DNA from 2 places in the Streptomyces sp. NPDC090442 genome. Region 2 is predicted to be linked to the other one. Evidence: riboswitches for the same ligand, from Rfam matches in the RefSeq annotation. Region 2 holds a riboswitch; the other holds the start of a gene.
The links. A riboswitch is a leader RNA that binds a small molecule or an ion and turns the genes downstream of it on or off. The one in region 2 is predicted to bind cyclic di-AMP.
Positions count from the first base shown of each region.

Region 1: another riboswitch for cyclic di-AMP. It lies ahead of ACIQU6_RS24495 (peptidoglycan DD-metalloendopeptidase family protein); the one in region 2 lies ahead of ACIQU6_RS14470 (transglycosylase family protein).

Region 1 covers NZ_JBIVXW010000035.1:80,648-84,913, reverse strand. The annotation lists gene ACIQU6_RS24500 (aldo/keto reductase) at 1-190, opposite strand, end outside; gene ACIQU6_RS24495 (peptidoglycan DD-metalloendopeptidase family protein) at 337-1,647, opposite strand; cyclic di-AMP (ydaO/yuaA leader) riboswitch at 1,902-2,058, opposite strand; gene ACIQU6_RS24490 (DUF2332 domain-containing protein) at 2,470-3,576, shown strand; gene ACIQU6_RS24485 (PP2C family protein-serine/threonine phosphatase) at 3,622-4,266, opposite strand, start outside.
Region 2 covers NZ_JBIVXW010000017.1:11,193-15,458, forward strand. The annotation lists gene eno (phosphopyruvate hydratase) at 1-1,178, opposite strand, end outside; gene ACIQU6_RS14470 (transglycosylase family protein) at 1,494-2,180, opposite strand; cyclic di-AMP (ydaO/yuaA leader) riboswitch at 2,188-2,357, opposite strand; gene ACIQU6_RS14475 (transglycosylase family protein) at 2,608-3,711, opposite strand; gene ACIQU6_RS14480 (cytochrome P450) at 3,951-4,266, opposite strand, start outside.

The DNA of each region.
Region 1 (4,266 bases), on a different contig from region 2:
AGGACGAGTACGTGTCGGCGGTGTCGACGAAGTTCCCACCGCCGGCCACGTAGGCGTCGAGTACGGCGAAGGACTCGGCCTCGTCAGCGGTCCAGCCGAAGACGTTGCCCCCGAGGCAGAGCCGGGAGACGGACAGCGAACCGAGCGGCTCGCGGTCGGGAACGGAGCTGTGGGCGTGTGTCGCGGTCATGCCCTGCTACAACGCGGGAGCGCGGGGAATTGTTCCTCGCGCCGCGGGAGTTGCGCCCCGCTCCGGGTGGGGAGTTGACGCCGTTGCCGGGCCCGGGAGGGCGCGTGGGTGGCCGCCCACGGGGTGTGGGCGGCCGGGGCGGGGCGTCAGACGGTGACCCCGTGGTCGCGCAGCCACGACACCGGGTCGACCGGGGCGCCGCCGTGCGGGCGGACCTCCAGGTGGAGGTGCGGGGTGGTGGCGTTGCCGGTGGCGCCGACGCGGCCGATCACCTCTCCCGTATGGACCCTGCCCGACGTCTTGACCATGGACGACAGGTGGCAGAACCAGAGCTCCGTGCCGTCGTCGAGCGTGACGACGATCCGGTAGCCGTACGCTCCGGCCCAGCCCGCCTGGGTGATGGTCCCGTCGTGAACCGCCTTGACCAGCGTGCCCGTTGGGGCCGCGAAGTCCTGCCCGGTGTGGTCCGCGGCCCAGCGGTCGCCGGCCTGCCCGAAGCCGGTGGCCAGGGTGTGCGAGGAAACCGGGGCGACGAAGTCCGGGGCGGGGCGGGCGGGTTGGTCGGCTTCCGGGGTGGCGGGCTTGGCGTCCGGGGCGGCCGGGGCCGCCGGTTCCTGAGAGGTCCGAGTGGCCTGGTGGGCCTCCGCGGTCTCGGCGGCTTGGGGAGCCTCCGTGGCCTGGGTGGTCTTCGCGTCCGCCTCCGGCGCCTGTGCGGCGGCCGGTGCCTCCTCCGACTCCGTCCCCGCCGTCTCCTCAGTCCCGGGCGTCTCCTCCGCCCCGGGCTTCTGCGGCGCCTCTGACGTCTGCGGCGCGCCCTCCGGGGGCGCGGCCGTTCCCGCGGCCTCCGGCCCCTCGGGGCCGCCCTGTTGGGCACCGGCTCGGGCGTCGGCCTGGGCGTCTGCCGGGCGGACGCCGCCCTGCTGGAGGATGCGGTTGCGCAGCGCCTCGGCCGCGCCCGCGCCCTGGGCGGCTTCCGCCGGGGCGCCGCCGGCCCGCGCGCCGTGAGCGGCGGAAGCGAAGGCGTCCGTGGCGGTGGTCGCGGCGGCGGCCACCGGGGCCTTCGGGGCGTCCACGGCGGCGTCCTCGGCCGTCCCACCGGGATCGGGCATCGAGATCGGCGCCGGCGGCCGGCCCTCGGCCGCGGCCACCCCGCTCGCTCCGACCGCCGCGATCACGCCGACGCCCAGGGCCGTACCGCCGCGCGCCAGACCGACGCTGCGCTGCCTGGCCACCCGGTGCTTGCCGCGCATCGAACGGAGGTCCTCGTCGTCGGCGCCGGCTCCGTCGAGATCCGCCTCATCGACGCCCCTCTCGTCACCCGTGCCCCACGCGCCCCCGGTACCGCCCCCTTGGAGACCGTGCACCGACTCACCACCGGCCAACCCGCCCTGGCCGACGTCCTCATGGGCCGGCCACTCGGGGGTCGGCCCCTGGTGGGGCATTCCCTGCTGGGGCATCGCCTCGTAGGCGGAAGAAGCAACGGAAGCAGCGGAAACGGTGGTAGCAGGGGAAGCGGGCGAAGCGGCGGCATCAACGAAATCGCCACCCCCACCCGGAACATCCACACCAACACCACCGGAGGCAACGTGCCCGGCGGGGCCGCCGAGGCCGAGGCCGAAGCCGATCGTGCCGCTGAAGTCGGCGGGGCCACCGAGGCCATAGCCGGATGGAGCGTGAGGGGCGGGCCTGTTGGACGCCACGGGGGCGCTCTCCTTTCCTTCCTTCTCGCCTACCGGGTTAGCTGACGGGTTCGGAGCAGGAAGGTCTCCTACGAACGCCTCCTGGCGGGAAGCGCCCGATTCACCCCAAGAGGGTGGTTCCCCGGTTCCCTCCGCTCAATTCCCAGCAATTCCAGGCGGATCCGACGGGCATCCACCAAACCGGTCGATCCGGGCGGCGCGACGCGGGTCGGGGACACGGTCGAGCAGGGCGGCGGCCGGCTCGTGCGGGACGGGTCGGGGTCGTTCTGGGCGTGCGGAAAAAGCGCGTACGGGATTCGGCGTCGGCGCACGGTGCCGCCACTTGCGACGGCTGGGACGACCGCGCTCCGTTATCGGACAGTAATAGAGACGACGACGGAAATCCAAGCGTTCCCATGAATCCACAAGGGTTCCGCCCGGCCTTCACAGCGACCCCGGCGGGAACGTTTCCCCTCAAGCCATCCCGAACCAGGGTGAGTTGGCGCCATCGCGCCAAACGATCTCGCGACGATTGTGCGCGACTTGTTATGCAGAGGGACGCCTCGCGGTCACGGAGGGTGAGGGCGATAACGTCGCCCCATGGTCGTCAACGTTGCGAACACCGGAAACGTCGTCAACACCCCGCGGGAAGTGGCGGAACGGTACCGGGAGTTCTCCTGGCAGCAGGCGCGCGGGCGGTCCGAGGCGCACGAGGAGCTGACCGCCCGGATCGGCCAGGACGACGAGTTCTGCGAACTGCTGGCGGGTTCGCTGCCGGCCGGCGCCAAGCAGCAGCCGAACCTCCTGCTCGCCGCGGTGCGCTATCTGGACGGCCCGCACGCGGAGTTGGGGCCGCGCGGCGCGGCGGCGTACGGGCGCTGGCGCGAGTGGACGATCCGGCACTGGGACGAGGTCCGCCAGGTGATCATGCGGCGCGCCACCCAGACCAACGAACCGGCCCGCTGTGCCGCACTGTTGCCGCTGCTGGCCCGTCTGCCGCAGCCCCTGGCCCTCCTGGAGGTCGGGACGTCGGCCGGACTGTGCCTGCACCCGGACCGGTACCGCTACCGCTACGTCCACGAGGGGCGCGACTCCGCGTACGGCGCCCCGGATTCCCCGGTCACGTTCACCTGCCGCACCAGCGGGCCGGCCCCGTTCGACGACGGCGACGCGGCAACGCCGCCCGGCGGGCTCCTCCCCGACATCGTCTGGCGCGGCGGCATCGACCTGAACCCGCTGGACCCGGCCGGGAACGCGGACGACCTCCGCTGGCTGCGGGCGCTTCTCTGGCCCGGCGACGAGGCCCGCAGCGCGCGCCTCACGGCCGCCGTCGAGGCGGTGCGGCCCGCGCCGCGCCCCGTGCTGGTCCGCGGCGACCTGGTCGACGAGTTGCCGGCACTGGCCGCCCGGGCGCCGGCAGGGGCGACGCTGGTGGTCTTCCACAGCTCGGTGCTGAACTACCTTCCGCCCGCCCGGCGCGAGGAGTTCGCGCACCGCGTGCGGACGCTGCTCGCCGAACGGGAGGGCGGCGGGCACTGGATCTCCCAGGAGCACCACAGCGTGCTGCCGTGGATCACCGCGCCGGAACACCGTTCCCTGCGGCCCGAGGACGGCATGCTGCTGACCCTCGCGGTGGACGAGCGCCCGGTCGCGCTCACGGACCCGCACGGCCAGAGCGTGCACTGGCTCCGATCCGCGCACCCGTAGGGGACGCCGGACCCTCCCAACGGCCTTACGGGGACGGCCCGCGCCCTACGTCCCCAAGGGGCGCTGGACCGCCAGCAGCGCCATGTCGTCCGCGGGCGCCTCGCCCGTGTACCGGGCGACGTCCTCGATCACCACGTCCAACAGGTCGTCGGGGCCCTCGAAGTGGCTGCCGCGCAACCGGGCGCAGGGGTCGTAGAACGCGCCGGCCCGGTTGCGGGCCTCGGTCACCCCGTCGGTGAACAGGAGCAGCATCCCCCCGGCCGGGAAGAAGACCACGTCCGAGCGGTCCGGAAAACCCGCCACGTCGGTCAGGCCCAGCGGCAACGCGGCGGCGGCCGGGGGCAGTTCCCGTAGGCCGCCGTCCGGGGTGAGCAGCAGAGGGGACGGGTGGCCTCGGTTGAGGACGCGCAGGACGGACTGGTCCCCGGCGGGGACCTCCGCCAGTACGGCCGTGGTGAAGCCCTCGTACTCGTCGAGGCCCGCGCGGCGCCCGCCCTCCCGTTTGAGCGCCCGCTCCAGCCGGTGCGCCACCGCCTCCAGGGTGGACTCCTGATCCGCCGCCTCCCGGAAGGCGCCGACGACGACCACCGCGGCCTCCACCGCCTCCAGCCCCTTGCCCCGCACATCGCCGACGATCATCCGCACGCCGTGCGGGGTGTCCTGGATGGCGTGGAGGTCGCCGCCGATGCG
Region 2 (4,266 bases):
GAGCGGGCCGGGGCGCCGGTCTTGATCTGGCCGCAGTTGGTGGCGACGGCGAGGTCGGCGATGGTGACGTCCTCGGTCTCGCCGGAGCGGTGCGACATCATGCACTTGAAGCCGTTGCGCTGGGCCAGCTCGACGGCGTCCAGGGTCTCGGTCAGCGAACCGATCTGGTTGACCTTCACCAGGAGGGCGTTGGCGGAGCCCTCCTCGATGCCGCGGGCCAGGCGCTCGGGGTTGGTGACGAACAGGTCGTCACCCACGAGCTGGACCTTGGCGCCGAGCTTGTCGGTGATGACCTTCCAGCCGGCCCAGTCGTCCTCGAACAGCGGGTCCTCGATGGAGACGAGCGGGTACGCGGAGACGAGCTCCTCGTAGTACTCGGTCATCTCGGCGGCCGAGCGCTCCTTGCCCTCGAACTGGTACTTGCCGTCCTTGTAGAACTCGGAGGCGGCGACGTCCAGGGCCAGCGCGATGTCCTGGCCGGGGGCGTAGCCGGCCTCCTTGATGGCCTCCAGGATGAGGTCCAGGGCCTCGCGGTTGGAGCCGAGGTTCGGGGCGAAGCCGCCCTCGTCGCCCAGGCCGGTGGCCAGGCCCTTGCTCTTCAGGACCTTCTTGAGGGTGTGGTAGACCTCGGCGCCCCAGCGCAGCGCCTCGGAGAAGGACTCCGCGCCGATCGGGGCGATCATGAACTCCTGGATGTCCACGTTGGAGTCGGCGTGCGAGCCGCCGTTCAGGATGTTCATCATCGGCACGGGCAGGACGTGCGCGTTCGGGCCACCGAGGTAGCGGAACAGCGGCAGGTCGCTGGCCTCGGAGGCGGCGTGCGCGACGGCCAGGGAGACGCCGAGGATGGCGTTGGCGCCCAGCGAGCCCTTGTTGTCGGTGGCGTCCAGGTCGAACATCGCCTGGTCGATCAGCCGCTGCTCGGTCGCGTCGTAGCCGACGAGCTCCGGGCCGATCTGCTCGATGACCGCGAGGACGGCCTTCTCCACGCCCTTGCCGAGGTAGCGGTTGGGGTCGCCGTCCCGCAGCTCGACGGCCTCGAAGGCACCGGTCGAGGCGCCGGACGGGACGGCGGCACGGCCGGTGCTGCCGTCGTCGAGGCCGACCTCGACCTCGACCGTGGGATTACCTCGCGAGTCGAGAATTTCGCGGGCTACGACGACGTCGATGGACGGCACGTTGTCTCCTTCGGGGGTGTCTGGAGTTCTCGCCCCGAGCCTAACGGCCCCGGACGCATCCGCTTGCCCGTGGCCCGCTCCGTGGGACGAAAAAACCCAACAAGCAGGCCGAACTCCCAGTTCACGGGAGGTTTCCGGGCGTTGTTCGCTATGCGGGTAACGCCGCGCCGGGCCGTCTGACGGCACCGGGAACGGCGCGCGTCAGCGGGGGGCTCGGGCGCGGCGCGGCACGGCGCAGGGGCGCCTGGACGTAAGAAGCCCCGCCGCGGCGCGCTCGGGGGGACGCGCCGGGGCGGGGCAGCTTTCGCGGGCGGCTCAGATGCTGAGCTTCTGGCCCGGGAAGATCAGGTTGGGGTTGCCGCCGACGACGGACTTGTTGGCGGCGTAGAGCGCCTTCCAGTTGGTGCCGTGCGCCTTGGCGATCTTGGCGAGGGTGTCGCCCGACTTCACGGTGTAGGTGTCACCGGAGCGGTGCGACTGCTGCGGGGCCGGCTGGGTCTTCTCGACCTTCTCGCGGACCGGGGCGGACTTCTTCTTGGTGGTGCCCTCGGTCTGCTTGCGGGTCTCGGAGGTGCCCTGGCTCTTCTTGACCGTGGCGCCACCGGAGGTGTCGACGTTGGCGGCCGGGCCACCGGCGGTCAGGTTGCCGGCGCCGGCGCAGGACCAGGCACCCGGGCCCTGGATGGCGAGCAGCTTCTCGGCGACGGCGATCTGCTGGGCCTTGGTGGCCAGGTCGGCGCGGGCCGCGTACTGGGTGCCACCGGCGGCGGCCCAGCTGGAGTTGGAGAACTGCAGGCCACCGTAGTAGCCGTTACCGGTGTTGATCGACCAGTTGCCACCGGACTCGCACTGGGCGACCTTGTCCCAGGTGGCGACCGAAGCGGCGGAAGCGGAGGTGGCGCCCATCAGCGGGACGGCGACGGCGGCGCCGGCGACACCGGCCAGGGTGGCGACGCGGACGGCCTTGGAGCTGCGGCGGTGCTTGCCCTTGTTGATCAGCATCGTGCGTTCGTTTCCTCACCGACGCCTACGAGGTGAGCTGTCGGGTTCGGGCCGTGTGAGCTGCCCGGCCGCGTGTGCTGCACACACGGCTTCACCCCAAGCCGGTTGACCCGCTTTCACGGGTGGGGCCGGCACTTACCTTGGGTCCCCCGCTCCTGCCTTCGGCGCTTGCGCGTCGTCGTCCTCCGACCGCCGGCAGGATTCGGCGAGCGATCGAAGGGCCCGCTTTGGCGAGCGGTCCTGACCGTAAGCAAATCCCTGTTGGTGTTCAAACCCCATCTTCTGAACCAAGTTGACCGTTTTTGATCATCAGGGGGGACATTTCCGCAGGTGGACCCCGGTATCGAAACGGGGGACGGGACCCGGCCCATCCCTCGCAACGAGAGCCATATCTCACTTTTACGAAACCGCCCCGAACCGGCGGTAACTACCCCTGCGCCCGCCCGAGATCGAGCAGTTGACCAGGAAGGATGAGGTCCGCGTCGGAGCCGATGACGTCACGGTTGCGGTCGTAGAGCGCGGGCCAGCCGCCCGGCAGGTCGTGGCGCTCGGCGATGACTGACAGGTTGTCACCTGGGCGTACGCGGTAGTCGCCGGCGCCCGCCGGGGGCGTGCGGTGCGCCGCCCCGCCGCGCGAGGCGTGCCGGCCGCTGCCACCGTCCCGCTCGTCACCGGAGCCCGCACCGTCGCCCGGCGCACCGCGGTGCTTGCCAGCGGCGGGCGGCGTACCGGGGTCGACGGAGCCGGACGGACCGGCCGGGTCGTCCGGCGACGCGGACGGGGGCGAGGACGGGACCCCGGGGGCGGACGGGGTCGCGTCCGACGGGTCGGTGGAGGGCCGCCCGGACGGCGAGCCCGACGGCTCCTCGGTCGGCTTCTCGGACGGCTTCCCGGAAGCGGAGGGGGACGGAGTGGCCGACGGCGATCCGGACGGCGACGCGGAGTCCGTGGGGCTTGTGGGGTTCTCGGTGCCTGTGGCGCCCGTGGGGTCCGTCGGGTCCTGGCTCGCCGAAGGGGCGCCCGGGGTATCGGAGTCGGAGTCCGACCCGGGGTCGGCGTCACTGCCGGACGGGGTGGGCGTCGCGGTGCCCGGCCCCGCGTGGCCCGACCTCCCCGTCGCGCCGGACGGGTCGCCGGCGGCCGGGTCGTCGGCCGAGGGGTCGTGCGTGGGGCGCGGGGTGGGCCGGCTGGTGCTGCCCGGATCGACGCCCGGCTTGCGGCCGCCCTTCGTCAGCCCGGCGTCCACCGCGCAGCTCGGGAAGGCGTCCGGGCCGCGGTCGTCGAGGATCGCCTGGGCCACGGCTATCTGCTGGGCCCGGCTGGCCATGTCGGGGCGGGAGGCGTAGGCGGTGCCGCCGTAGTGGTCCCACATCTCCTGGGTGAGCTGGAGGCCGCCGTAGAAGCCGTTGCCGGTGGCGGAGCTCCACATTCCGCCGCTCTCGCACTGGGCGACGCGGTCCCAGGTCGCCGTGTCGGCGGCCTGCGCGCCGCCGGCGCTGAGCAGCGGCAGGGCCAGTCCCGCGCCGGTCACTCCTGCCGTGACAAAGATGGCCGGTGCTTGTCGGGGGCGACGATGCCGGCCGTTCCCGGAACGCATGCGGTTGCCTTTCGCGCGGCGGTTGAGTTGTCGGATCGCGGCCGGGAGGGGTCGCCGTGCCGGCGGCCCGCGACCGACCTCGATCGCCGGACGAAAGGTAGCCGGGGTTACGGGCAGTCACAAGCCGGTGTAGCGGAGATCACGTAATGGTCACGTGACTGACGGATCGTCAATTATGCGACCGTGCCTGGTCGGGACGGTTCCGGCGACGCCTCCGGCGCGCGCTCCGGCGTGAACTCCACCGGCAGGGTGCGCAGTCCGCGCATGATGAGTCCGCCGCGCCACCGCAAATCGTCCGGTTCCGCCGCAAGTCGGAGGTCCGGCAGACGGGTCAGCAGGGTGGCGAGGGCGGTCTGCCCTTCGAGCCGGGCGAGCGGTGCGCCGAGGCAGTAGTGGATGCCGTGCCCGTAGCCGAGATGAGGATTGTCACGCCGCGTGAGGTCGAGCACGTCCGGCTCGTCGAAGCGGGCCGGGTCACGGTCGGCGGCG